DNA from 2 places in the Oscillibacter sp. PEA192 genome. Region 2 is predicted to be linked to the other one. Evidence: a T-box and tRNA genes for the amino acid it is inferred to sense, from the RefSeq annotation. Region 2 holds a T-box; the other holds one or more tRNA genes.
The links. A T-box is a leader RNA that pairs with one kind of tRNA and senses whether it is charged. The one in region 2 lies ahead of tyrS (tyrosine--tRNA ligase), so its partner is inferred to be a tRNA-Tyr.

Region 1: it encodes a tRNA-Tyr, which carries the amino acid that the T-box ahead of tyrS (tyrosine--tRNA ligase) is inferred to sense. The anticodon was not compared.

The regions. Positions count from the first base shown of each region.
Region 1 is NZ_AP018532.1:2,724,680-2,739,025, forward strand. Features, by position in the region: gene DN611_RS13570 (ABC transporter substrate-binding protein) at 1-443, shown strand, start outside; gene DN611_RS13575 (fumarylacetoacetate hydrolase family protein) at 478-1,341, shown strand; gene DN611_RS13580 (ABC transporter permease) at 1,369-2,313, shown strand; gene DN611_RS13585 (ABC transporter ATP-binding protein) at 2,306-3,079, shown strand; gene ilvA (threonine ammonia-lyase) at 3,116-4,309, opposite strand; gene DN611_RS13595 (cation-translocating P-type ATPase) at 4,568-7,045, shown strand; gene DN611_RS13600 (aspartate/glutamate racemase family protein) at 7,097-7,744, opposite strand; gene DN611_RS13605 (YitT family protein) at 7,761-8,645, opposite strand; gene DN611_RS13610 (sigma-70 family RNA polymerase sigma factor) at 8,749-9,045, opposite strand; gene DN611_RS13615 (hypothetical protein) at 9,026-9,259, opposite strand; gene DN611_RS13620 (hypothetical protein) at 9,256-9,444, opposite strand; tRNA gene DN611_RS13625 (tRNA-Thr) at 9,587-9,662, shown strand; tRNA gene DN611_RS13630 (tRNA-Tyr) at 9,673-9,757, shown strand; gene DN611_RS13635 (XRE family transcriptional regulator) at 9,974-10,720, shown strand; gene ymfI (elongation factor P 5-aminopentanone reductase) at 10,773-11,507, opposite strand; tRNA gene DN611_RS13645 (tRNA-Val) at 11,619-11,695, shown strand; gene DN611_RS17075 (hypothetical protein) at 12,624-12,965, opposite strand.
Region 2 is NZ_AP018532.1:1,602,265-1,616,610, forward strand. Features, by position in the region: gene DN611_RS07915 (histidine triad nucleotide-binding protein) at 1-309, opposite strand, end outside; gene DN611_RS07920 (DUF4250 domain-containing protein) at 312-509, opposite strand; gene DN611_RS07925 (TIGR04076 family protein) at 568-912, opposite strand; gene DN611_RS07930 (hypothetical protein) at 909-1,532, opposite strand; gene alaS (alanine--tRNA ligase) at 1,607-4,270, opposite strand; gene DN611_RS07940 (hypothetical protein) at 4,341-4,793, opposite strand; gene DN611_RS07945 (hypothetical protein) at 5,179-5,370, opposite strand; gene DN611_RS07950 (hypothetical protein) at 5,399-5,842, opposite strand; gene DN611_RS07955 (DUF5662 family protein) at 5,961-6,527, shown strand; gene DN611_RS07960 (helix-turn-helix domain-containing protein) at 6,631-7,443, opposite strand; gene DN611_RS07965 (YeiH family protein) at 7,637-8,647, opposite strand; gene DN611_RS07970 (hypothetical protein) at 8,761-9,843, opposite strand; gene DN611_RS07975 (RNA polymerase sigma factor) at 9,818-10,321, opposite strand; gene tyrS (tyrosine--tRNA ligase) at 10,450-11,685, opposite strand; T-box leader at 11,757-12,002, opposite strand; gene DN611_RS07985 (hypothetical protein) at 12,022-12,306, opposite strand; gene DN611_RS07990 (hypothetical protein) at 12,412-12,600, shown strand; gene DN611_RS07995 (GntR family transcriptional regulator) at 12,705-13,493, shown strand; gene nifJ (pyruvate:ferredoxin (flavodoxin) oxidoreductase) at 13,566-14,346, opposite strand, start outside.

The DNA.
Region 1 (14,346 bases), 1.1 Mb from region 2:
GCGTCTATGAGGAGCTGGCAACGGACTACGGCTTCACCATCGACGCGGTGGGCGTCACCTCCCAGGCAGAGGTCACCCAGGCGGTGGATACCTTGCTGTCCCATGGGGTGGACTGCCTGTCCAACCTGACGGACAACAATGTGGTGGGCGTGCTGGGCGCCATTCTGGAGAAGACGGACGAGGCGGGTATCCCTGTCTACGGTTCCGAGGTGGAGCAGGTAAAGCTGGGCTGCGTGGGCGGCGCGGGCCTGGACTACATCCAGCTGGGCATCCAGACCGGCCTGATGGCCGCCAAAGTCCTCACCGGCGAGGCCGCCTGTGAAGACCTGCCCTACGAGACCATCGAAAACTATGGCCTGTATATCAACTCCGACGCGGCGGCCGAGCTGGGCATCACCATTCCCGACGACATCGCCCAGGAGGCCCAGGAGTGCGCGGAATAACATCTGTAACATCCATTACCAAGGAGAACTCTTCATGAAGCTTGTCACCTATCGTCTCAGCGGCGCCGAGCATGTGGGCGCCCTCACCGCCGATGGAAAGGGCGTGCTGCCCCTCCCCGCCGCCGATATGAACACCTTGATCGAAACCATGACCCCTGCCGACCTCCGCTCTGCCGCCGCGGCGGCAGAGCGGGGCGGTGCGGTCCCGCTGTCAGATGTGGAGCTGCTGGCTCCCATCCCCCGCCCCCGGCAGGATGTGGTCTGCCTGGGCATGAACTACCGGGACCACGCGGAGGAATCCGCCCGGTACAGCGCCGATGCCTTCACCAAGAACAGTACAGCGGCGGTCTACTTCTCCAAGCGGGTCAGCGAGGCCGGGAAGCCCGACGGCGTCATCCCCCGTCACGCGGGCCTTACGGACCGGCTGGACTATGAGGCGGAGCTGGCGGTGGTGCTGGGCAAAGCCGCCCGGGACGTGAAAGCCGCCGATGCGGCAGACTACATCTTCGGCTACACCGTCCTTAACGACGTATCCGCCCGGGACCTGCAGACAGGCCATAAGCAGTGGTACTTCGGCAAGAGTCTGGACGGCTTCACGCCCATGGGCCCCGTGCTGGTCACCGCCGACGAGATCGCCTATCCCCCGGCGCTGGAGATCACCAGCCGGGTCAACGGCGAGCTGCGGCAGAAGTCCAATACCGCTCTGCTGATTACCTCCATCGGGCAGATCCTGGAGGAGCTGACCGGGGGAATGACGCTGCTGCCGGGCACCATCATCGCCACCGGCACCCCGGCGGGAGTGGGCATGGGCTTCGATCCGCCCAGATTCCTCCAGTCCGGCGACACGGTGGAATGCGCCATCGAGGGCATCGGCACCCTCTGCAGCACCGTGATCTGATCTTTTCACAAGGAGGCTTCTCATCTCATGGATGTGATGGAACTGCTGACCAGCACTCTGATCCAGGGGCTGATCTACGCCCTGATCTCCTACGGCGTGTATATCACCTATTCCATTCTGGACTTCCCGGATCTGGGGGTGGATGGCACGTTTCCCCTGGGGGCCGCTGTCACGGCGGTGCTGATGACCAAGGGCGTCGATCCCTGGCTGACCCTGCCCGCCTCCCTGATAGTGGGCGGTCTGGCGGGACTTTTCACCGGTCTGGTCCACGTGAAGCTGAAGGTGCGGAACCTGCTGGCGGGCATCATCACCATGACCGCCCTGTTCTCTGTGAACCTGCAGATCGCCGGGTCCAACCTGACCATCGACCGGGGTACGGACACCATCTTCACCTCTGCCCCGGTGATGGCCCTGTTTGGGGATCTCTCCCTCTCCGGGCGGAAGCTGATTGTGTCCCTGGCGCTGGTCATCGTCATCAAGCTGCTGCTGGACGCCTATTTCCACACGAAGTCCGGCCTGCTGCTGCGGGCTGTGGGCGACAACGCCACCCTGGTGACCACCTTGGCCAAGGACCGAGGCACAGTAAAGATCCTGGGGCTGGTGATCTCCAACGCCCTGGTGGCCTTCGGCGGCTGCATCGTCTGCCACGAAACCCGCAGCTTCTCCGCCACCATGGGTACCGGCCAGCTGGTGTACGGCCTGGCGGCGGTGATTATCGGTGTGTCCATCATACACTTCTACACCGGCACCCGGCTGGCCCGGGGACTGCGGAATTCCGGGCCCCTCCGCTTCCTGGGTTCCCCCCAGGGCACCACGGCGGTAGTGCTGGGCAGTGTGCTCTACAAGCTGTGCATCCAGGTAGCCATGAGCCTGGGACTGCCCACCAATATGATGAAGCTGATTACGGCTGCACTGTTCCTGCTGGTGCTGGTGCTGTCCGGCCGGAAGGGGGAGGCGATCATCCATGCTTGAAGTACGGGACATCACGAAGATCTACAACCCCGGCACCCTGACGGAGCAGCGGCTGTTCGAGCACTTCTCCCTGACAGTGGAGGAGGGCCAGTTCGTGGCCATCGTGGGCAGCAATGGCAGCGGCAAGACCTCCCTGCTGAACATCATCTGCGGCTCTATCCCCATCGAGGGCGGCGACGTGCTGGTGGGCAGCCGGAGCATCTCCAAGCTGAAGGACTACCAGCGGTACGCCACCATGGGCCGGGTCTACCAGGACCCCGCCGCCGGCACCTGCCCCAACCTCACCATGCTGGAAAATCTGTCCCTGGCGGATAACAAGGGCGGGGCCTACGGCCTGGGCCGGGGCGTCAATAGAAAGCGCATCGACTTCTATCGCCAGCAGCTGGCCTCCCTGGGCCTGGGACTGGAGGATAAGCTGGATGTGCGGATGGGGGCCCTCTCCGGCGGCCAGCGGCAGGCTGTGGCGCTGCTGATGGCCACTATGACGCCGCTGAAGTTCCTGATCCTGGACGAGCACACGGCGGCCCTGGACCCCAAGACCGCTGAGGTCATCATGGCCCTGACGGACAGAGTCATCCGTGAAAAGCATTTGACGGCCATGATGGTCACCCACAACCTCCGCTACGCGGTGGAGTACGGAGACCGGATCCTGATGATGAACCGGGGCCGGGTGGTGCTGGACCGGGCCGGAGCGGAAAAGCGGGCCACCTCTATGGACGATATCCTGACCATGTTCAATCAGATCTCTCTGGAGACCGGGAATTGAGGAAAAAAAGCGGGCATCCTTTGGATGCCCGCCTTTTTACTCCTTTTCCAGCTCATAGCCCATGGCCGTCAGCTCCCGTCGGATCTGCTCCACATGGGCGGCGTCCCGGGTCTCCAGCACCATGGAGACCATGCAGGCTCCCACGTCGGAATGCTGATCCTCCCGGGCATGGTTGATGCTGAGGATGTTGGCGCCGCTGTCCGCCACCACCTTCAAAAGCTGCAGCAGGCTGCCGGGCTTATCCGCCACCTTCGTGCTGATCTCTGCGATCCGCCCGGCCTTGGACAGGCCCTTGGTGATGATCCGGGACAGCGTGGTCACGTCCACATTGCCGCCGGAGACCACGCACACGGTTTTCTTCTCCGACGTGTCCACCTTGCCGAACATCACCGCCGCCACCGGCACGGCGCCGGCGCCCTCCGCCACGGTCTTCTGCCCCTCCATCAGCGCCAGGATGGCGGAGGCGATCTCGTCCTCGCTGACAGTGACCACCTCATCCACATACTGCTGGCACAGGGCAAAGGTCAGATCACCCGGCTTCTTCACCGCGATGCCGTCCGCAATGGTGGACACGCTCCGCAGCTCCGTGGGGCCCCCGGCGTGGCGGGACAGGTACATGGACGCCGCGCCCGCCGCCTGAACGCCCACGATCCGGCAGTCCGGCTTCAGCTGCTTCACCGCAAAGGCGATGCCGCCGATGAGGCCGCCGCCCCCGATGGGCACCACGATCTGCTCCACGTCCGGCAGCTGCTCCAGGATCTCCAGGCCGATGGTGCCCTGGCCGGCGATCACCAGCGGGTCGTTGAAAGGGTGGGCGAAGGTGTAGCCCTGCTCCTTTGTCAGCCGCTCCGCCTCCGCCGCCGCGTCGTCATAGACGCCGGGCACCAGCACCACCTCTGCGCCGTAGCCACGGGTGGCCTCCACCTTGCTGATGGGCGCCCCGGCGGGCATGCAGATCACCGCCTTGATCCCCAGCCGGGATGCGGACAGGGCAATGCCCTGGGCGTGGTTCCCCGCAGAGCAGGCGATGACGCCCCGGGCCGCCTCCTCCGGCGTCAGGCTGCGGATCTTGTTGTAGGCGCCCCGGAGCTTGAAGGCCCCGGTCAGCTGCAGGTTTTCCGCCTTGATGTACACGTTCTCCCCAAATTTCGGGGCCCTGTCCAGCGGTGTCCGCCGGGCGATGCCCCGCAGGGCCTCCTGGGCCTCCCGGACCATATCCAAAGTCAGCATGGACTCCCCTCCCACGTCTTTCTTATGCTTCATTATATCGGCGTGCCCGGCAGAATACAATGCACAACTCCTCCAATGTTTTTCATCCAATGACATCGTTTTTACAGTTTGTCTTTACACAAAGGACATCCATATTCTCTCCGCGGGCAGCAAGGCGTTCCTCCGCCTGCTGCGGCACGGAAAGTTTTCAATTCATCTCTATACAAATCTTCCGAAAATTGCTATAATGAATCAAATTTTGTCGAAGGAGGAGTGTCCGTGAAACCGCACCGGAAAGCGGCCCCCGCGGAGGCCGCGGCCGCTGGCCGCCAGGAGATGCCCCGCTGTGCCCCCAAGGCGGACAGCGGCCTCTCCTCCGCCCAGGCTCAGGCCCTGGCGGAGGCCGGCTGGGACAACCGCCCGGTGGAGTCTCCCACCAAAAGCGATAAGCAGATCATCCGGGAGAATATCTTCACCTACTTCAACCTGATTTTCGTGGTTCTGGCGGTGTGCCTGCTGCTGGTAGGGGACTGGAAGGACATGACCTTCCTCCTCATCGTGGCAGCCAATGCCGTCATCGGCATCGTCCAGCAGCTGCGCTCCAAACGCACCATTGAGAAGCTGTCCCTCCTCTCCGCCGCGAAGGTGCGGATCATTCGGGACGGAAAGGTCCGGGAGCTGCCGGTGGACCAGCTGGTGCGGGAGGACGTGGTAGAGCTCACCGCCGGCTGCCAGATCCCTGCGGACGGACCGGTCCTCACCGGGCAGGTGCAGGTGAACGAGGCCCTCATCACCGGCGAGGCGGACGCCGTCACCAAGGAGCCTGGGGACCAGCTGCTGTCCGGCAGCTTCGTCATCTCCGGCAAGTGCCGGGCCCGGATGGACCAGGTGGGAGCAGACTCCTACGCCTCCAAGCTGACGCTGGCGGCCAAGAAAGATGGCGGCCCCGGCAAAAGCGAGATGATGCGCTCCCTGGACAGCCTGATCCGCTTCATCGGTATCGTGTTGATCCCCATCGGCGCAGCGTTGTTCTACAACCAGTTCGTCAATCAGGATCTGGGCCTGCGGCAGTCCGTGGTCAGCACGGTGGCGGCCCTGATCGGCATGATCCCGGAGGGACTGTTCCTCCTGACCAGCGTTGCCCTGGCGGTCAGCGTGGTGCGGCTGGCCCAGAATCGGACGCTGATCCACGAGATGAACGCCATCGAGACCCTGGCCCGGGTGGACGTGCTGTGCGTGGACAAGACCGGCACCGTCACCAGTCCTCAAATGCAAGTGCGGGAGGTGGTGCCCCTGGACCCGGAGTCCTGTTCCGACACGGACATCACCGACATTCTGGGTGCCTTTTACCGGGTGCTGGATCCGGATAACGACACGGCGAAGGCCATCGCGGACAAGTTTCCCCGGGGGCCCGGCTGGCCGGACCGGGGAGCCGTGCCCTTCACCTCCGCCACCAAGTGGAGCGCCGTGAATTTCCTGGACCGGGGGGCTTATGTGGTGGGCGCACCGGAGTATATCCTGGGGCAGGACTTCGCCGCCCTGGAAAAGCGTACTGCCCCCTACGCCGCCCAGGGCTGCCGGGTACTGCTGCTGGCCCAGTGCGACGGGGCGGAGATCGGGCGCCTCCACGGCGTGGTGATCCCCCTGGCCCTGCTGGTGCTGGAGAATCCCATCCGCCCCAACGCTCCCAAAGTCTTCGATTACTTCCACACCCAGGGCGTGGATGTGAAGGTCATCTCCGGCGACAACCCGGTGACCGTCTCCGCTGTGGCGGCCCAGGCAGGCATCCGGAACGCAGAGCAGTGGGTGGACGCCCGGGAGCTCCAGACGGATCAAGACATCGCCGCGGCCGTGCGGGAGTACACTGTGTTTGGCCGAGTGGTCCCCAACCAGAAGCGGAAGATCGTCCGGGCCCTCCAGAGCCAGGGCCACACGGTGGCCATGACCGGCGACGGTGTGAATGACGTGCTGGCATTGAAGGACGCCGACTGCGGCGTGGCCATGGCCTCCGGCGCGGATGCCGCCTGCCAGGTGGCCCAGCTGGTGCTGCTGGACAGTGACTTTGCCGCCATGCCCAAGGTGGTGGCGGAGGGCCGCCGGGTCATCAACAATATCCAGCGGGCCTCGGCATTGTACCTGGTGAAGAACATTCTGTCCTTCTTTCTGGCCCTCATCACCCTGTTCGCCGCCTTCCCCTATCCCTTTGTTCCCATCCAGCTGACGCTGATCTCCGCCCTGACCATCGGCGTGCCCTCCTTCTTCCTGGCGCTGGAGCCCAACCACGACCTGGTGAAGGGCAAGTTCCTCCACAATGTGCTGCGGCGGGCTTTTCCCGGCGGTCTCACAGCCATCTTCGTCATCCTCTTTGCGGAGCTGTTCGTCTACACCTTCGACCTGACGCTGGCAGAGCTCTCCACCATCTGCGTGATCCTGATGGCGGTAAACGGTCTCATGGTGATCTACTACGCTGCCCGACCCCTGGATGCCAAGCGGCTGGTGCTGCTGGTGGCCATGAGTGCGGCCATGTTCGTGGCGGTGGTGTTCTATGGGGCGTTCTTCTCTCTCTCCTCCCTGTCCTTTGCAGCCTGGCTGGTGCTGATCGTGCTGGTGCTGCTGGTGGTGCCCATCCAGATGGGCCTGGAGTGGTGCTTTGACCGCTGCACCACGGCCCTGGACCGCCGCCGGGAGCGGCTGGCAAAGCGCCGCCGCGCTCCCCGCAGACCCCGGCCGGCGCACCGCTCCCGGCGCCGTCGGTGATCTTTCCCACGCCAAATAGAGCGGACCGTGGAAAACCACGGTCCGCTTTCTTCATTGGGTCAGCAGGCGGAGCATCTCCTCCGCCGGGTCCACCAGCGGCAGCCCTGTCCGGGCCGCCAGGGCCTCCTTAAAATAGGGGAAGTGCGTGCAGCCCAGCACCAGCGCCTCCATCCCGCCGTCGGCAAACCACGCTGCCAGCGCCGCCAGACGGTGGCGTTCCACCAGCTCCTCCGGCGGCATCCCCGCCTCCACGGCCAGCACCACCGGCAGCGCACAGGCCCCCAGCAGATCCAGGGCGGGATTGGCCTCCAGCAATACTTTCTCGATGCCGGAGAGTCCCTGGGCGTTGGCGGCGATGACCCCCAGCGCCCGGTAGCGGAGCGCCAGCCGCCGGTACACGTCCAGCGGCGTCACGATCCGCATCCCCGTCTCCTCCGCAAGCCCCGGGAAATCCACTGCCGCAGACAGGGAGTTGCAGTAGACGAAAGCCCGCCGACAGCCCTGGGCCATGGCGCCCCTCAGCACCGCCAGGGCCTGGCGGCGCTTGTCCGCTGCCGGGGCGTGCTGAAAGGCAGTCTGCTCCCTGGGTCCCCGGGAGAGGGGAAACGGCACGCCCGGCAGCCCCCGTTCCTCCAGATATGCCACGCCCATCCGGGTGTCCACCGGTGTGCCGGCCAATACAGCAATAGGTCCGTTCATGGCGATCCTCCTCTCCTCATCCCAGCTTCCGCGGAAAGTTGCCGAATACCCGGACGCCCTCCTGCACAGTCAAAAACGCGTGGGGGTCCACAGAGTGCACCATGTGGAGCAGCTCCTCGATCTCATATTTGGAGAGGCACACGCACAACACACGGACATCGTCCTTGGTGTAGGCGCCCACGCCGTCCCAGTAGGTCACGCTCCGCCCTAGCTGTTTGATAATGAAGTCCGCCAGGACGCTCTCGTCCTCCCGCGTGAAAATCAGGGCTTGAACGGTGACATTCTGCTGGTGCATCCTGTCCAGGATCATGGAGTTTGCGAAGTTGTAAATCACGGAGTAAATGGCGACCTCCGGGTCAAACAGGATCAGGATGGCCGTATAAAGCAGGGCATTGAAGCCCAGCGCAAATTTACCCACCGTAAAAGCACTGTCCCGCTTGCTCATGATGAGTCCCAGCACGTCCAGTCCGCCGCCGCTGCCGCCGCAGGTGAGGACGATTCCGCTGCCGATCCCGGTGAGGATGCCGCCCAGCAGGCAGGCCGTCAGATAATCGTCCACAATGGGCTGCGTGGGAATGGGAATGATGCTGTAAAAAACAGAGTAGGATACCGTACAGATGATGGTCCGCACCGCCAGTCCCCTGCCCAGGTTCCGATACCCGATCATGAGCAGCGGGATGTTCAGCAGAAAATAGAGGACGCCTGCGATGTCGTAGGCCCCGAAGCTCACGCCCAGGAAGTCCTGCAGCAGCGTTCGCACCAGTTGGCAGAAGCCCAGCAGGCCGCCGGTGTACAGGCTCAGGGGGACAATGAAGAGATTCAGCGCCGCGGCCGCGATCAGCTCGCCCAGCACGGCGAGCACCAGCCGCAGGATTCGGTTGTGCAGGGTAGTGTACAGCATGGGTAAAACCTCCCTTGGGAGTGCAGCTCCCTTCTGCGGATATCCATGGTCCCTCTTTGATACCGATTATACGGTGTATCCCGCAAAACCTCAAGAGGGAAAATTACAGGGCGTACCGCAGGCAGCGGTACAGCCGCTGTTTAGCCCGCTTCACCGTGCGGGAGACGGTGGAGCGGTTCACCCCCAGCTTTTGAGCAATCTGGGACATTTTCAGTCCCCGGTCGTAATAGAGGAACACCATCTCCCGCTGCCGGGGCGTCAGCTCCTGCTCCCGGGCCCGGCGCAGGCCGCGCCGCAGCCGCTCCAGCTGCTCACTGTTATCCTCCGCATGGTCCCGCAGCCAGACGGTCATGTCCCCGATCCACTCGCTGCTGCGGGCGTCAAAGCGTGTATCTCTCATGTCTGTGATAGCTCCTGTCGTAATAATGGGCCGTCAGCGCCGCCAGCTCCCGGGTCTCCTGCAGCAGCGGCGTCAGCTCTGTGATCCGCCGCCGCAGAAGGCGGCGGTCCTCCTCGTCCTTCAGCTCCCGCGCCGCCTGCCGCAGCTCGCCGATCCGCCGCCGCAGGGCGGCCGCGCTCTCCGCGTAGAGGGCGGACATCTCCAGCAGCGTCATGGCGCCGCCTCCCTTCCCCGCACCTGGCGGAAGGGAGCCAGCTCCGCCCGGGCGAACACCGGGAGGCAGGCCCCACATACGCTGCTGCCGTTGCAGTACCAGTAGTCCTCTCCCTCTGTGATCTCCAGCCCGCAGAGCGAGCAGCGCAGCGTCCGCCGTCGGCGGGTATGTTCCTTTGTTTCCAAATGCGATGCTCCTTTCCTGTATACAGATCCCGGCAAGTCTCATGTGCCCCGCCGGCAAAATGAAAAAAACGGGTGGAAAAGCAAAAATTTTCTGTTGACAAACAGGCGCTTATCTGGTAAGATAAATTCTGCTGTTGGAACTGCTGGTGTAGCTCAGCTGGTAGAGCAGCTGATTTGTAATCAGCAGGTCGGGGGTTCGAATCCGTCCACCAGCTCCAGTTTTAATATGGGGGAATTCCAGAGCGGTCAAATGGGGCAGACTGTAAATCTGTTGCCTTCGGCTTCGGTGGTTCGAATCCACCTTCCCCCACCAAAAAGGTGCCTGCAATCGCGGGCGCTTTTTTCATTTTGATAAACAAGATACTTGTAAATTTTTATTTATTTTACAAGTATCTTGTTTACAGCTATACAGTAGCACAAGTTTTTTTGAAAGTCAAGTATAATTTTACAAGTTTCTTGTAAAATTGGATTGACAGCTTCCTTGAAATCCGATAGGATACTGTCAAGAACATCGGAAAGGATGGGATCCATGGCATTTGGAGACCGGATCAAAGCCCGTCGGGAGGAGCTGGCTCTCTCCCGCCCCCAGCTGGCGGATCGGCTGGGCGTCACACCGTCCACTGTCAGCAACTACGAGACCGGTGTCAGCTTCCCTAAGGAGGAGATGATGCTCCGGCTGTTCGACTGTCTGGAGACGGACCCCAACACCTTGTTTCAGGACAGCTTTCGCCGCGGCGCGGACGTCCTGACTGAGCGGGAGCGGCAGCTGCTGGAGCAGTATCGCTCCCTCTCTCCCCTGGGGCGGGAGAGCGTCCAGACGATGGTGGAGGCGCTGCGGGCCTGTCAGCAGGAATCCGCAGCCCCGGAGCAGGAGCCCCGGGTCATTCCCCTGTACCGGACCCCTGCGGCGGCCGGTTATGCGGCGCCAGTGTTCGGCGAGGATTTCGACTACCTCCAGGTCACAGACGGCGTGCCTCAGGCCGCAGAGTTTGCTGTGCGTATCCAGGGGGACTCCATGGTCCCCTACATCCCGGACGGCTCCGTGGTCTATGTGAATCGCGATCCCCTGAAGGCCGGGGACGTGGGGATCTTCTGCGTGGACGGGGATATCTTCTGCAAGCAGTATTACAAGGATCCCGCCGGAACGGTGTATCTTTTCTCCCTAAACCGGGCGCGGGCCGATGCGGACGTGGTACTCACCGCCGGCAGCGGCCGGACGCTCGCCTGCTTCGGCCGGGTGATCCTCCACGCGCTGCCGCTGCCGGGGCGGACGTAACGGAGAGCCGGGCGCCGCCTATGCGGCGCCCGGCTCTCTTGTTCGGCAGTCTTCAAACGATGAACCCGCCGTCGGCGGCGAGGATTTGCCCCGTGAGGAAGGATGCCTTGTCGGAGGCCAGAAAGGCAACGGCGTGGGCCACGTCCTCCGGCGTCCCCAGCCGTCCCAGAGGCGTCTGCTCCGCCAGATCCCGCAGGGTCTCCTGTCCCAGAACCTGAACCATGTCGGTGTTGATGACGCCGGGAGCCACGCAGTTGACCCGGATGTGGGAGGGCGCCAGCTCCAGCGCCAGGGACCGGGTCAGCCCCACGAGAGCGGCTTTGGTGCAGGCATACGCCACCTCGCAGGAGGCTCCCCGCAGTCCCCAGATGGATGAGATGTTGACGATGCAGCCCGCCTTCTCATGGAGCATGTGGGGCAGTACTGCCTGGATGGTGTTCCGGGCGCCGCCCAGGTTCACGCCCAGATAGCGATTCCACTGGGCATCTGTGATATCCTGAAATTGGATCTGCCCCGCAATGCCGGCGTTGTTCACCAGCAGGCTCACGGGTCCCAGCTCCGCTTCCGCAGTGCGAACCATCGTCTCCACAGCCGCCCGGTCCGCCACATCCGCCTGAACTGCAATGGCATTTCCACCATGGTTCCGGATTTTTTCTGCCAGCGTCTCCGCCTCCTGCCGGTGCGTCAGGTAATTGATACAGACAGCATGTCCCGCCTCCGCCAGCTCTGCCGCAATCGCTCTCCCGATCCCCCGGGAAGCCCCAGTGACCAATGCCACACGATTCATAGTGATCCTCCTGTCATAGTGCTGTCAGCAGTATAACAAAAAAAACAGGATCGCGCAAGAAAAGTGTTGACAAAAGGTGCGTTTTCGTGTATCCTATATACGTTCCGTTTTGGACGATTAGCTCAGCTGGCTAGAGCACCTGCTTGACGTGCAGGGGGTCACAGGTTCGAGTCCTGTATCGTCCACCATCGAAAGTTCCGCTTTCTGTTGAAAGCGGAACTTTTTTATAATTTTTTCGCAATTTTCATGCGTGTTATGTAACCTTATTTTATCCCTGACCACTCAACCAGCCACAGTCAGGAAAAATACGGGCCTCCGAGAGCAGTTCGCCCTGGGAGGCCCGTTTGTTCAACCTGCCAGTTCTGCCTGCTTCCGCCGCTTTTTCTCGGCGGCGATCTCCGCGATCAGCCGGGCCAACTTCTCCTTGCACGCCGCCTCTGTATGGACGGAGACGTTGGTGCCATTCGTTTCCCGTTCACTTTCGGGGAGTAGAGAGGCTGGGACGCTCCAGTTCCCAGAAAAACCGCTGGTGCAGGGCCTTCATGTAGTCGTTCATACGTGTCGCCTCCCTTGTTCAGCAACACAACATACCACAGAAACAGAGAATAGCCAGGGCTCCGGCGCACCGGGCCGCGGACTCCGCTTTCTTCCAGGAGACTAATAGCGGAACCCGTAATCGTCTTATTTCTCAGACACCTGCACTCGGCTCTCCGCTCCCCCACTCACCTCCAGAAATGCGCAGAGGGACTGCTTGCTTATCGTGTAATACTTGGGCGGGTCCAAGAACAGAAACAGAATCCGGATGGCAGTCTCCTCGCCGGTGTCGGCATCCATGGCCGCAGGAATCCCATCGATAGTTTTCCATCGCACCGCCGGTAGTACCCGGTATAGTCCCGCCCGCCCAGCATACCCTCCCCCCATTCCATGTTCTGCTTTCAGTATAGTGGGGTAAGGAGCATCTGCAAAGCATTCACATCTCATCATCTGATTTTATGGGTAAGTGTGAGCAGAGGGGCGACCGTTTGGCTGCCCCTCTGTTTCACGTTTACATTACTGCACTTCTGATGAATATTTATAGTGCCCCACAGAGCAACTTGCAGTCCTGAGAAAGAAAACTTATGGTGCCAGGAAACTGGCTCCCGTGTATAGCCAGTTGACGCATACAGACGTACGGGCACCGCCTCGGGAAGAAAAGATTCGGATCTCACACATGGACCAAAGACCGGTAGAGGGCTCTTGTTGCCGGATTCGTGTCCAGTGCATCTCCTGAGACTGGCTGTAGATCAGATCATCCACTACGAACACACCTGAGATTGTCAGGTTGTCATTGGTCTGGCTGTCAATAGAAGCTCCATCGTAAATACTTGCGCGGCGAATATCGGCCACAATAGACGTTCCTGTTACCGCAGGCTGGAGGGAAAAGCGGAGTGAAGTGGCCGAAGTGTTCTGCAAGGTCATGTTCAGCGCCTCCAGAGGAACCGTCAAGACACTTCCAGCAGAGGACAGATTTGCGTTGTAAACCTCCGGAACAGCTTTTAGATTGGGAGTCAGGAAATCTGTCTCCGCAGTTTTAAACCGAACCTTGTAGACAGTAGGTGTATTTTGCTCCACTGTAATTTCAGGAGTCTGCCCAGGGATGCCCTGCGGTCCTTCGGGTCCAACTTCACCAGGTTCACCTTTCGGCCCCTCGGGGCCAACGGGAACCACAAAGTCCAGGGAGATCCCGGTGTCTGTCGGATTGGCGGTGACGGCTGCGGCAGTACCGGAGGAGACAGTTCCCACAGTGACGGTAGGTGTCGTGCCCGCGGGTCCCTGAGGGCCAAGTTCACCCTGAGGCCCGGTTTCGCCCCGCTCGCCCTGAGGCCCTTCCGGGCCCTGGGGACCTGTCGGGCCGGATTCTCCCTGAGGGCCTGCAGGACCGACGGGAACCACGAAGTCCAAGGAGATCCCGGTGTCCGTCGGATTGGCGGTGACGGCTGCGGTAGTACCGGAGGAGACAGTTCCCACAGTGACGGTAGGCGTTGTGCCCGCGGGTCCCTGAGGGCCAAGTTCACCCTGAGGCCCTTCCGGGCCCTGAGGACCTGTCGGGCCGGATTCTCCCTGAGGGCCTGCAGGACCGACGGGAACCACGAAGTCCAGGGAGATCCCGGTGTCCGTCGGATTGGCGGTGACGGCTGCGGCAGTACCGGAGGAGACAGTTCCCACAGTGACGGTAGGCGTTGTGCCTGCGGGTCCCTGAGGACCAAGTTCACCCTGAGGGCCGGTTTCACCCCGCTCACCCTGGGGGCCTGCCGGACCTTGGGGACCTGTCAGGCCGGATTCTCCCTGAGGGCCTGCAGGGCCGACGGGAACCACGAAGTCCAGGGAGATCCCGGTGTCCGTCGGATTGGCGGTGACGGCTGCGGCAGTACCGGAGGAGACAGTTCCCACAGTGACGGTAGGCGTTGTGCCCGCAGGTCCCTGAGGGCCGGTTTCGCCCCGCTCGCCCTGAGGCCCTTCCGGGCCCTGGGGACCTGTCAGGCCGGATTCTCCCTGAGGGCCTGCAGGGCCGACGGGAACCACGAAGTCCAGGGAGATCCCGGTGTCCGTCGGATTGGCGGTGACGGTTGCGGCAGTACCGGAGGAGACAGTTCCCACAGTGACGGTAGGTGTCGTGCCCGCGGGGCCCTGAGGGCCAGGTTCACCCTGAGGGCCGGTTTCACCCCGCTCACCCTGGGGTCCTGCCGGACCTTGAGGGCCGCTTTCGCCACGCTCGCCTTGGGGCCCTGCCGGACCGATGGGGCCCTGTTCTCCCTGTGGTCCGGGACAGCCGCGATCTCCTTGGAGTCCTTGAGGGCCG
Region 2 (14,346 bases):
GCTCAGTACATGGAAGTGCAGATGAAACACGCTCTGTCCCGCCTGCTCGCCGATGTTGGAGACCACCCGGTAGCTGTCCAGCCCCTTTTCCTTTGTCAGCTTGGCAATGACCTCGAAGATATGAGCCACCACTGTGCTGTTGTCCGCGGTGATCTCAGACACAGAGCCAATGTGGGCCTTGGGTACCACCAGGAAGTGGGTGGGCGCCTGGGGATCAATGTCATTGAAGGCGTAGCACACGTCGTCCTCGTAGACCTTGCTGCTGGGGATCTCCCCGGCAACGATCTTGCAGAATAGGCAATCGGACATTTTCAAACCTCCTTTGATGTGATCGGTATAAACTGATGATAAACGGGATCGTAGCGATAGTCAACCCCCGCCAGCGTCTCCCGCAGGGACTGCTCGTCCGCATCCAGGGACGCGCACAGATCCTCCAGGTCCGCATACTGGTCCCGGAGGCGGGCGTTGAGGAAGCTCAGAAGAATGTAGGGGTCCTTGGGCAGCAGCATGGCAGCCCCCTTTCTCTGTAAAGGGAAAATACTTGCGATATTCTGAAAGTAAATAATTTTACCGCACGGGTGTGTAGTTGACGGATGCTTCCTCCTCTGTGGTCTCCAGCTTGAAGATCACGGGGCGGAGCCCATCGTTGCAGGAGCAGATGGCCACGCCGGGCCTGCGGATCCAGTCGCCGTAATAGAACAGACCCTCTCCCGCCCCGTGGGCCAGGGCGAACACATACTGATAGATAGCCTTCCAGGCCTCGTCACAGAGGCCATCCGGCTTGGCGTAGTCGGCGTAGAACACCTGGCCTTCCCGCAGCATGGGGCAGGGGCCCAGCCCTTCAGCGCCGTATTCCGCCGCCAGCTCTTCATCCAGGGTGGTTTTCAAGACGGTGATCTTGACTTTTTTCATGGATCGTCCTCCTGGTAAAGATCAAATGTGATAGGTGGAAATTCAAACAGGGGCTTTTCCTTCCTCTGCATCCCCCGCTTGGGCTTCTCTAACCCCAGTGTGTCATAATATGCGTCGGAGAAATTCAGGACCGACGGGTCAAAGCCCGTCTGGAGCTCCTTCACCCGCTGGAATGGGTCCCGGGACCGGATGTGGAATGTCTCCGCCAACAGGTCCAGGGATGCGTCCCGGCTCTTGAAGTCCTCCTCGCAGCCCGGCCAGGTGTTGGCATCGTTGTCCTCCAGAAGCTTCCGGAACCGGGTCGCGTCCAGCATGAAGATCTGCGCCAGAGGACTGGTACATTTGCAGTAGAACAGATGGGAAAGGAACTCCCGGAAGTCCGCCCCCACCGGCAGCACAAAGGTGCCCTCTTCTGCCAGCTCCGGCTCCACGCAGTACACCGCCTCATCCCCCGGCAGGAGGACGAAGTGCGTCCCGCAACTGCCCCAGCCAATGATCTCGGCATTTTCCGGGGTACAGAAATACCGTACCGGGTCGGCGTCTGTCTCCGGTTCCAGCTCCAGCATGGAGAAGTCCAGAGGCAGGCCGAAAAACGTCTTGACGTCCTCTCGAGTTGACATAAAGTTCTCCCACTCCACTCTGCTCCCGCCAGGCCTTTGCCCGGCGAGGCCCCGGGGAAGGTGTCATCTACAGCTTACTTCAGCTTTTCCGCCACAAAATCATCCACGGTGGCCAGTGCATCATCCAGCTTCAGCAGGTCACTGCCGCCGCCCATGGCGCTATCAGGCTTGCCGCCGCCCTTGCCGCCGCAGATGGCGCAGACACTCTTCACCAGGTCGCCGGCCTTGATGCCGCGCTTCACCGCCTCGGGACCGCAGACTGCCAGGAAGGTGATCTTCTCCCCATTGGCAGAAGCCAGCACTGCCACAACATCCGGGGCCTTGTCCCGCAGGAAATCGCCCATCTGCCGCAGGGCGTTCGCATCCATGCCGTTACGGATAGCGGTCAGGACCTTCAGGCCGCCCACGTTCTTGGCGGCGGTCAGGAATTGCCGGGCCTCGCCCAGGGACGCCTCGGACTTGAACTTCTCCAGCTCATGGCGCAGCTCCTTCATCTCCGCTGCCTGCTGCTCCGCCTTGGCGGCCAGCTCACCAGGTGTTGTCTTCAGCACTTGAGCGGCGTGGAACAGCAGCTCCTGATTCCGGTTCATGGTGTCCAGGCTCAGTCGGCCCACCGTGGCCTCGATCCGGCGGACGCCCGAGGCGACGGAGCCCTCGGACTTGATGCGGAAGGGACCGGCCTTGGCGGTGTTGTCCAGATGGGTGCCGCCGCAGAACTCCATGGAGAAGTCGCCCATCTCCACCACGCGGACGATATCGCCGTACTTCTCACCGAACATGGCCACGGCGCCCTTCTTTTTGGCCTCCTCGATGGGCAGCACCTCCGTCGCTACGGGGTAGCCCTCCAGGATGGCGTCGTTCACCAGCTTGTCGATCTGAGCCAGCTGCTCCGGGGTGATAGCCTCAAAGTGCGTAAAGTCAAAGCGCAGCCGGTCCGGCTCCACCAGGGAGCCCGCCTGATGCACATGGTCGCCCAGGACCTTCTTCAGGGCAGCGTCCAGCAGATGCGTGGCGCTGTGAGCCCGCATGATGGCCTTCCGGCGCTCCATGTCGATGGATGCGGTGACGGTCTCCCCCACGCTGAGGGTGCCGGAGACCACCTTGCCGGAGTGCATGAACTTGCCGCCCTTGTTCTTCTGAACATCCGTCACCTGGAAGGTGCCGTTGGGTCCCTGAATGGTGCCGTGGTCTCCCACCTGGCCGCCCATCTCGGCATAGAACGGCGTCTGGTCCAGCACCAGGATGCCCTCCACGCCCTGAGCCAGCTCGTCCCGCAGTTCCCCGTCGGCCACCAGGGCCAGGACTCTGCCCTGCTCGCTGGAGCGATCATAGCCTACGAACTCCGTGGCGGGCATGTCCTTGCCGAACTCGATGCCTGCCCAGCCCAGGTCGCCCAGGGCCTCCCGGGCCTTGCGGGCGCGGACCTTCTGCTCTTCCATCAGAGCCTTGAAGCCCTCCTGGTCCACGGTCATGCCGGCCTCCTCCGCCATCTCCACGGTCAGGTCGATGGGGAAGCCGTAGGTGTCGTACAGCTTGAAGGCGTCAGCGCCGGAGAACACGGTCTCCCCCTGGGCCTTGTGGGCGGAGAGCATATCGTCATAGATCTTCATGCCGGCGTCCAGGGTCTTGGCGAAGTTCTCCTCCTCCGTGCGGATGACCTTGGTGATATAGGCTTGCCGCTCCCGCAGCTCGGGATAGTGGCCCTCGTTCTCATGGACCACGGTGTCGCACACCTCATATAAGAAGGGATGGTTCACTCCCAGCAGCTTGCCGTGCCGGGCGGCCCGGCGCAGCAGGCGGCGCAGCACATAGCCCCGGCCCTCGTTGCTGGGCAGAACACCGTCACAGATCATGAAGGTGGCGGAGCGGATATGGTCGGTGATGACCCGCAGGGAGACGTCGATCTTGTCGCTCTGCTCGTACTTGGCGCCGGTGATCTCGCTGACCTTGTTGGTGATGTTCATGACGGTGTCCACGTCGAACAGACTGGCCACGTTCTGGCTGACGCAGGCCAAACGCTCCAGGCCCATGCCAGTGTCGATGTTCTTCTGCTTCAGCTCGGTGTAGTGGCCCTCTCCGTCGTTGTCGAACTGGGAGAACACCACGTTCCAGACCTCGATATACCGGTCGCAGTCGCAGCCCACGGTGCAGCCGGGCTTTCCGCAGCCCCACTCAGGGCCCCGGTCATAGTAGATCTCGGAGCAGGGGCCGCAGGGGCCGGAGCCGTGCTCCCAGAAGTTGTCCTCCTTGCCGAACTTGAAGATCCGATCCTCGGGGATGCCGATTTCATCCCGCCAGATGGCGAAGGCCTCATCGTCGGCGGGGGTGGTCTCGTTGCCGGCGAACACGGAGGGATACAGCCGGTCCGGCTCCAGACCCACCCATTCGGGAGAGGTCAGGAACTCCCAGGCCCAGTGGATCGCATCCCGCTTGAAGTAGTCTCCGAAGGAGAAGTTGCCCAGCATCTCGAAGTAGGTGCCGTGGCGGGCGGTCTTGCCGATGTTCTCGATGTCGCCGGTGCGGATGCACTTCTGGCAGGTGCAGACCCGATGGCGGGGGGGCTCCTCCTCCCCGGTGAACCAGGGCTTCATGGGCGCCATGCCGGAGTTGATCAGCAGCAGGCTGGCGTCGTTCTGGGGAATCAGGGAAAAGCTGGGCAGCCGCAGGTGTTCTTTTGTCTCAAAGAATTTGAGAAACATCTCCCGCAGCTCGTTCAGTCCGTATGTGGGATGTGCCATAAATGTTCTTCCTCCTAAAAATATCTTTTTATTCTCAATAATATATGATAAATAAAAGCAATACCGCCTGTTATTTTCCAGTCGCCGGCATGGTGGGATCCGTCAGCTCCGCCGCGGCCAGCAGCTGCCGGGCCGCCATGCCGATCTTCCGGGGCAGATCCGGCAGTTCCCTGTCCAGCCGCACCTGCAGCTCCACCTGTCCCTTGACCACGCCCCAGCTGTTGTTCTCCAGATGCCGGGGCCAGTAAGCCAAGGAGATGTCTCCCGGGTTCGGATGTCCGAACGCCGCGACAATCAACCGGTGCGCCCGAAAGAAAGCCCGATAAGACCGGGCGGTTCCCTTCCAGAAGGGGACCTCCGTCAGCTCCGGCGGCAGCTCCTCCCAGCAGGGAGTGTCCTCCCATCGATCCCACAGAGCCAGCAGTGCCGTCCCCAGCTCCGGAGCCGTCAGCGGCGGGGACAGGGTCTTTACCGCTGCAAGAATGTGCGAAGGCCCGCTCCGGCTGCGGATCACCGGAAACAAAAGGAATCTCCCCTCTGAATCGGAAAAAATCTGGATGCCACCCAGGCGGGACGGGTGCGGAGATTGGGCTCGCTGAAAGAACACCAGTATATCCCCTCTTTTCTAAAGCAGAAAAACCGCCCCTGACGCACGTCAGGGGCGGAAGAACTTCCACGGTACCACCCTGATCTGTCCCATGGGGACATCTCATGTCATCCGCTAACGGGGATGAGCCGTCCCGCTCGCCGCAGGCCGCTCCAAAGTGGCTGCTCCGCGGCGTGGGCAAGGGGCTCGCACCGTCTCCCCTCTCGCTTGGCCGGTCTCGCGAAGCTGGCTTTGTCATAGCTTTTTGCTGTTTTCAGACACAATTATTATAAACGTTTCTGCCCGGTTGTCAACGGGAAAATCACAGTTTTTTTCCCTTGCCTCCGGAAATCCCCGGGACCTTCTTTCCTGTCAGAATGCAGACGCCGTCCGCCACGCACTTGCCACAGCCGATGCAGCTGGTAGGTCCGCTCTTCCGGCTGTACGCCGCCCAACAGTAAAACGCAGTGCCCGCCAGAATGATCCCCGTCGCCAGAATCTCATGCCACGCCATGTTGCAGCCCCCCCTTTTTGTTTTTAGCCTACCACACAAAGGGGGCACTTGTCTGTGGCAGCTGCAACAGCCGCAGGCCCAGCAGCGGCAGCAGCTCCGCCGCAGGAGCCGGAAGTTCCGGCAGTGGAAATTCCTGGGGCTCCACCACGCCGCCGCCCGGCCGAGGCAGCTGCCGCTGGACGCAGAGGACCGGTTCCGCCAGGCTGGACAGGGTGAGACTGTCCCTGGAGGACAGGCCATAGGTGACCACCGTCTCCGCCGTGATGCGCTCCAGCGGCGCGGTACAATCCCCCGGCACCAGCAGCACCCGGCACAGGGCGGCCGTATCCCCCAGCTCCCCGCACCCCCGGCGGGTCAGGACCAGCAGTGGCCAATACTGTTCCGCCAGCGCCTCCGCCCGCTCCGCCCCCAGAACGCCGGGCGGCAGCAGCTTTCTCCACGCCGGGGGACAGCAGAAGATAACTCCCTCCATCAAAACACCTCCCGGCTAGTGTCTGCTGGAGGTTGGATTCCATGCAAAAAATTTGCTCGTCATTTTGCCCCTGCCGTGCTATACTGGAACGTAAGATACTGGAAACGGGGTGATCTCCTTGCATTTCTGGGCCCATCTGCGGACCATAAACCGCCACCGGGCACTGGTGCGGAAGTACTGCTTCCGCCTGGGGCTGTACTGGCAGGGCCTGATCCATGACCTGTCCAAGTACGCCCCTGTGGAGTTCTTTGCCGGGGTGAAATACTTCCAGGGGGATCACAGCCCAAACGACGCCCAGCGGAAGGAACATGGATACAGCGCCTCCTGGCTCCACCACAAGGGCCGCAACTGCCACCACTTTGAGTATTGGACGGATTACAGCCCCACCGGCGAAGGGATCGTAGGTGTGGAGATGCCGAGAAAATATGTGGCGGAGATGTTCTGCGACCGTCTGGCCGCCAGCAAGGTCTACCGGGGAAAGGATTTCAATCCCGGTGACCCTTACCAGTTCTATCTCCGGGGCAAGGACCGGCGGCTGCTGATCCACCCGGCCACCGCGGCGCTTTTGGAGACCATGCTTTTAAAGCTCCGGGATGAGGGCGAGGACGCGGCCTTTGCATATATCCGGCAGGAGATCCTGGGAAAGTCCCAGGATGCCCCACCGCCGGACCCCCGGCGCTTTTGACAGGTGCACAGACTGTCCCCCTCCCACTGATGCCGAGAAGAGCCGTATGCCGGCGGGCAAACATTGACCATGTTTGCCCGCCGGCATGAGACTGGGCAGCGATTTACTTGATATGGGCGCCGATCTCCGTCAGCAGCCGCAGCAGGGGCCGCCACAGGTCCGGGTGGTGCTCCAGCAGAAAGGTCTGGACCTCCGGGGCCGTCAGGCCGTCTCCCCACAGCAGCACATGGCTGCCGGAGGCGAACTCCCCCACGGCGGTGGGCGCCACGGCGGAAACCGCCACGGCGATCTTGGCGGCAATGGCCGCCACGCCGCCGGCATAGACCCCCACGGCGCTGACCCCCAGGGCCAGATACCCCAGGGCCGCCACGCCAAAAGCCGCCAATCCCCCCGCCACGATGCCCAGGGACAGCATTCCCATGGCCAGCACGCCAAAGGTGAACAGGCCCACCCCCACGATGCCGATGGCCACCACGCCGATGGCGCAGTTGCCGATGGCGATGATGCCCTTGGCCGTGTTATCCATGGACAGTTTCCCGTTCCGGACGAAGCCGAACCGGATAGACACCAGGGGCAGGCCGAAGATCCGGGTCTTGCTGTCGTAGCGGTAGACCCTGCCCTTCACATAATTGGTCAGCTCGTCCACCTTTTTCTCCAGCCGGTCTGCCTGCTTGGAAGAGATTTCCCCGCTTCCGCCGCATGGATTGTCCGGCTCCTCCATCCAGTCCTTCACCAGATAGTCCACGGACACGCCGAACAGCTCTGACAAGGAGATCAACTTCACAAGTTCCGGCATGGCAGTGCCGCCCTCCCACTTGCTGACAGACTGCCGGGTGACCCCCAGGCGGTCTGCCAGCTGCTCCTGGCTCATGCCGGACTTCCGCCGCAGCCCCGTCAATTTCTCGGAAAATGTCATCGGAGAACACTCGCTTTCTCATTTGGATGCCCTTATGATAAGCCACCCGCCGCGCACCTGGCAAGAACGCGGCGGGTGGAACTTTGTCAACCCCAGGTTGCAGCCCTTGAGGCCCAGGGGATTCCAGATTTTTGCCAGGCTCCGGGTGCTATGGCGGGAGTTCCTGCTGCGATGGACGATGAGGCAGGGTGTTTTACCAGATCCCCAGCAGGTGCTGGACCAGCAAGCTGACGCCGGCAATGGCCACCCAGCAGCAGAAGCCCATGAAGATAGGCTTGCCGCCGGTCTTCACCAGCTTCACGATGTCGGTGTTCAGACCGATGGCTGCCATGGCCATGACGATGAAAAACTTGCTGGCGTTTTTCAGGAAGCTCACCGCAGCTGCGGGGATGGGCAGAACCGTGGTGATGATGGAAGCCAGCAGGAACAGCAGCACAAACCAGGGGAAGATTTTCTTGATGTCCACCTGGGCGCCGCCCTGCTTTCCCTCCCGGCGGGTCCTCAGCAGGGCCAGCACCAGCGTGATGGGGATAATGGCCAGAGTCCGGGTCATCTTCACGATGGCGGCAGTGTCCAGGGTATTGGCGCCGGGGTGCATTCCGTCCCAGGCGGCGGCCGCCGCGGTGACGGAGGAGGTATCGTTCACCGCGGTGCCGGCAAAGAGGCCGAAGCCCTCGTTGGAGAGGCCCAGCACACCTCCCAGAGTGGGGAAGATCAGAGCCGCGATGACGTTGAACAGGAAGATCACAGAGATGGCCTGGGCGATCTCCTCGTCATCCGCGTCGATGACCGGGGCAGTGGCGGCGATGGCGCTGCCGCCGCAGATGGAGGAGCCTACGCCGATGAGAGTGGAGATGTTGCTGTCCATGTGCAGGGCCTTATAGAGGGCGAAGGCCACGATCAGGCTGGTGGCGATGGTGGAGACGATGATGGGCAGTGACTGTCCCCCCACCTGTAACACGCTGGAGAGATTCATGCCGAAGCCCAGCAGCACCACCGCCAGCTGGAGGATCTTTTTGGAGGTGTACGTGATTCCGCTCCTGGCGGCCTTCTGGTCCTTCCAGAACAGAGCGATCACCATGCCGATGAGGATGGCGAACACCGGGCCGCCCACCACCTCGAACCGCTGCCCCAGCAGCCACGCGGGCACGGCGATCACCAGGCAGATCAGGATGCCCGGCGCGTTTTTCCTGACAAATTCCATAATACAATTCCTTTCCATCTGTTTCATTCGGGGTTGTATCATATCACGGCGTAAAGGATTTGTCAAAAAAATCCGGGGCGGCCTCTGGCCGCCCCCATGATGCAATGCCAGGCTCAGTGGAGGGGGATCTCCGTCTCTCCCCACAGCAGATAGTCCGCTTGAGACAGATCCACAGGCCGGGCGAAGAAGCCGCTCTGCTCCATCCAGCCGCTGCCGCCCTTGCTGAAGCTGCTGGCAACCTCCACCTGCGTCCCATCTTTCAAAACCAGCAGCAGTTCTGTGTCGGGGATTGCTATATCTGAGAATTCCACTACCTCTCCGCTGTCAGCCGTCACAAGCGCCACGGCGTCTCTGCCGTTTTCTGCCGCTGCGGCCTGGACGGCGTTCTCATCGTAGTGATAGCTCCACTGGAGCCCCAGAGGAGAGACCTTCAGACGCTCCATGGTCAAGGTGCCGCAGGGCGCCTGTGCCGTGACACCAGCAACATCCACCGCCAGCAGGCTATCTTCCGCCAGACCACCGGAGAGCACGAAGTCAAAATCGCCGGAGAAGATCTCCGTATAGGCCTTCCCATCCGTCTGCTTCCACAGCCCCGGTATGTGGAGGACCTTTCCCTCCAAGTCTCCGTCCGCCAGAATGGAGAGTACCACTGTCAGCGTGTTGTCCGCAGGATCCGGGTCCTCCAGCCAAGTGAACTCCGTGGAATAAGAGATCGCCGGGTCCCCGCCGTCCGGCTCCCGCAGCTCAAGCCACTCGCCGTTCAAAATATCATCGCCGAAGAGCTGGTAGGTTTCATTTTCACCGTCCAAGGGTGGCAGGACCGTGCCCTCTGGGGCCTGAATCTCCAGCATCAGGTAGAATACCCCATCCATGCCGAAGGCCGCCATAGGTGTCATCATGGCTCCACCTGCGGAGACCGCACCCGGCAGGCCGCCGCTGAGGGTGTCCACCACCGCCTGCTCCCCCGGGTCCAGTCTGCCGAAAAAGCTGTCCCATAGCGACGCAGTAACAGCCGCCGCCGTGCCCACCAACAGCACTGCTGCCAGTACCGCCGCCATCCCCCGTTTCATCCACAAGCTCCGGTGCTGGACCGGCGGTCCGGCCTGCTCCGCCATCAGGGCGTCCGTCAGGGCGGACCTCCCCGCTTCCGTGAACTGTACCTGGTCCAACTCACTCTGATAAGCATTCCTGTCCATAAGCGCCTCCCAGCATGTTCCGCAATTTTGCCTTGCCCCGGTAGAGATACGTGCTGACCTGACTGGCCGTGCAGCCCATCAACGTCCCGATCTCCGCCGGCTCGTATCCCTCGTAATACCGCAGGTACACCGCCTGGCGGTATCGCTCCGGCAGGGCCTGCACCGCCGCCAGCACAGGACTCTCCCCTGGCTCCGGCAGATGGACCGCCGCGTGGGCCGCCGCCTCCAACGGCAGGCGCCGCCGGACCCAGGCGGATTTCTTCCAGTCCTTGCAGCAGTTGACGGCCACCCGGACCACCCAGGCCCGCTCCAGCCGCTCCTCCGCAAAGCGGCGGGGACTGGTCAGCAGCTTCAAAAGCACCGTCTGACAGATGTCCTGGGCGTCGTGGACGCTGCCCGTCCAGGTCCAGGCGATCCGCAGCACGGTGTCCGACCACCGCTCTACCAGTTCCTCCGCTTCCGGGCGGGTATATGTGATTTGTTCCGTACAATCAACTCCTTTGCCGGCGCCGTTCTGCTGATAAAACGAATGATGAGGCTGCCATCTGACAGGGACATACAAAAAAGCCCGCCGGGAATATCCCGGCGGGCTGATCGAATGTCCGCTTACTGCTCTTCCAGCACGGCCTTGTGATAGACCTTCTTGCCCTTTTTGATGACCGCGCCCTCGCCGCAGCAGTCCTTGCAGCTGAACCTGGCCTCAATATCGGCCACCTTCTGGCCGCAGACCGTGACGCCGCCCTGCTGCACCAGCCGCCGGGCCTCGCCCTTGGAGGCAGCCAGGCCGCACTTTACCAGCAGGGTCAGAATGTCGATCTCTCCCTCGGCGGTGAAATCCTCCCGGCAGAGCTTGGTGCAGGGCATGTTGGCGCTGTCCCCGCCGCCGCCGAACAGGGCGCGGGCGGCCTCCTGGGCCTTGGCGGCCTCTTCCTCGCCGTGAACCAGCTTGGTCAGCTCGAAGGCCAGGATCTCCTTAGCGGTGTTCAGCTGACTGCCCTGCCAGGTATCCATCTCGTCGATCTGCTCCAGCGGCAGGAAGGTCAGCATCCGGATGCACTTGAGCACATCGGCATCTCCCACGTTCCGCCAGTACTGGTAGAAGTCGTAGGGAGAGGTCTTGTTGGGGTCCAGCCACACGGCGCCGCTGGCGGTCTTGCCCATCTTCTTGCCCTCGGAGTTCATCAGCAGCGTGATGGTCATGGCATAGGCGTCCTTGCCCAGCTTGCGCCGGATCAGCTCCGTGCCGCCCAGCATATTGCTCCACTGGTCGTCGCCGCCGAACTGCATGTTGCAGCCCACCGTCTGGAACATGTGGTAGAAATCATAGGACTGCATAATCATATAGTTAAATTCCAGGAAGCTCAGGCCCTTTTCCATCCGCTGCTTGTAGCACTCGGCCCGCAGCATGTTGTTGACGGAGAAGCAGGCGCCCACCTCCCGCAGCAGCTCGATATAGTTCAGCTTCAGCAGCCAGTCGGCGTTGTTCAGCATCAGGGCCTTGCCCTCGCCGAACTCGATAAACCGCTCCATCTGCTTCTTGAAGCAGTCGCAGTTGTGCTGGATGGTCTCCGGCGTCATCATGGAACGCATGTCCGTCCGGCCGGAGGGGTCGCCGATATAGCCGGTGCCGCCGCCGATCAGGGCGATAGGGCGGTTGCCCGCCATCTGCAGCCGCTTCATCAGGCACAGGGCCATGAAGTGGCCCACGTGCAGGCTGTCCGCCGTGGGGTCAAAGCCGATATAGAACGTGGCTTTGCCGTTGTTCACCAACTCCCGGATCTCCTCCTCGTCCGTCACCTGGGCGATGAGCCCCCGGGCCTTCAGTTCCTCGTAGATCTGCATGATTTGTCTCTCCTTTTGTCCGTTTGTGAAATCTGGGACAGGTATCAAAAACGCCCTCTGTCCCCCAGGGGACAGAGGGCGAGAAGTTCTCGCGGTACCACCTCTGTTCGCGCCGCCCTCGCGGGCAGACGCCTCAGGCCGTGCGAACACACGGCGGCGCTGTAACGGGCGCTCCCGGAGCACGCCTACTGGGCCGAAGGCCGTTTGGGTGCCAGCTCCGCGGTGTATTCGCCGGGCCCTGCCCGCCTCTTTCCACCAGACCAGAGGCTCTCTTGGGGGCGGTCTTCCCGGGTACTGCTCCGCTTCATCACTGTAAGAGGTATTCTAGCCGATTTTTTACAGCTTGTCAACTGGTGGACGGCCTTTCTTTTTGCGGAAGAAATCGTATACACCCTTCTGGCAGTCGTCCTCATCCGCCTGTTCCAGCATCTGGCGGAGACGGCTCTCCGCCTCCTGAAGCGGGGCGCAGGCGCAGGGTGTCCGCCGCAAGATCTCCAGGACTTCATACATCTCGCCGCCGAGCCGCAGATAGAGGTACTTGTACCGGATGTTCTCCTCCGCTTTCTCCTTATAGAACTCCGCTTCCCGCCTGTATGCCTCCGCCGCCTCCAGATCGTCCATTCTGACACCTCCCTAAATTTTGTGTCTATATTCTAGTACGCTTTTTACATAGTAACTCGTTTTGTACTTAAAATCAACTTATATTCTACTGAAATGGAGTTTACTATGAAAAAGCCACGGGACAGTCATCTTGGATTTCGCATGGATAAGGAGACACATGACAAGCTGTTTTATATCGCGGAATATGAAGGACGAACAGGCAGCGGGCAGATTCTGTACCTGATCCGCCGCTGTATCACGGAGTTCGAGCAGGTCCACGGCAAAATCAATCTGGAGGAAGACCTCCGGGACTGAAGGAGCCCCCTCCCGGTCCGGCGCGGTTTTCTGCGCCGGGCTTGATTTTCGCGCCCGCGGCCGCTATGATAGGATACAGATATTTTTCAGAAGTGAGGTGCCCTATGCCCCAGGATCCCAGACAGCGGGACGGCTGCCGATTCACCGCACAGAACATCACAGCGGCCCAGGAGAAGAATCCCTTTGCCAAGATCTCCGACATCGTCTATGAACTGCTGGAGAAGGCCATCTTCTCCTCCGCCATCCCGCCGGGGAGCAAGCTGAACATCTCCAAGCTGGCGGAGCAGATGGGGGTCAGCACCTCCCCGGTGACCCGGGCGGTGGAGCGGCTGGAGGAAAACGGCCTGGTGACCGCCGTCCGCAGCAGCGACAGCAAATACCGCAGCTACTTCGTCTTTGACCTCAGTAGCGAGTCCCTGGAGGACCTGTTCGTGGCCCGGCGGGCCATCGAAGGAGAGGCGGCCTTCCTCTGCGCACAGAAGCGGACCCTGATTGACCTGCCCAGGCTCCAGAAGCTGGCAGACCAGTTCCAGTCCGCCTGGCAGGACTTTGCGAAGGATCTGGATACCGCCCCCACCGCCTCCGAGCGGGCCAAGATCGACCTGGAGTTCCACCACCAGCTGGTGCTGACCACAGAGAACGAGTATCTCATCGACATGTTCGAGACCCTCCAGGGCACCCTTCACTACCTGTCTATCCGCTCCTGCGAGTTCGTTGCCACGGAACAGAAAAAGGACAATCTGATCGTCATGGGCTCCCAGCACGTGGCTATCTGCTCCGCCATCGGCCTGGGGCTGCCGGAGCTGGCTCGCTCCGCCATGGAGCGGCACATCGATTTCTGCTGCAGCCGCTGCCTCATCAACCGCACCTTTCACGCCGCCGGATCCCGCTGACGGCGGAACGAAAGCGCCCCAGGGCAAAGCCCTGGGGCGCTTTCGTTTATAGGAGTGTCGATTTCAGCAAAGTTATTTCTGGGCCGCCAGCTTCTCGTACTGGGCGTACCGGGCGGCGCACTGCTCCTCCGCCTCGGCGAAGAGCTGCTCGGCGATCTGAGGGAAGGTGCGGGTCAGGCCGGAGAACCGGACCTCGCCCATCATGAACTCCCGCAGCTTGCCGTTGGGGGCCTTGCTGTCCAGCTGGAAGGGGTTCTTCCCCTCCGCCGCCAGCTCAGGGCTGTACCGGAACAGGGGCCAGTAGCCGCACTCCACCGCCAGCTTCTGCTCCGCCTGGCTCACCTTCATGCTCTTGGCGATGCCGTGGTTGATGCAGGGGGCGTAAGCGATGACGAGGGACGGGCCCTTGTGGGCCTCGGCCTCCTTCAGGGCCTTCACCACGTGGGCGGGGTTGGCGCCCATGGACACCTGGGCCACATAGACATGGCCGTAGTTCATGGCAATCATGCCCAGGTCCTTCTTGGGGGTCTTTTTGCCGCTGGCGGCGAACTGAGCCACCGCACCGATGGGCGTGGCCTTGGAGGCTTGGCCGCCGGTATTGGCGTACAGCTCGTTGTCCACCACCAGGATGTTCACGTCGATGCCGGAGGCCAGCACGTGGTCCAAGCCGCCGTAGCCGATGTCATAGGCCCAGCCGTCGCCGCCGTACATCCACATGGTCTTTTTCACCAGCTGGTCGGCGTTGTCCCGCAGGAACCGCACGTCGGCGCTGGAGTCGGCGGTCTGGTTCAGGGCGGCGATCAGGGCGTCGGACACGGCCCGGGTCTTGTCGCCGTCGTCGCCGTCTTGCAGC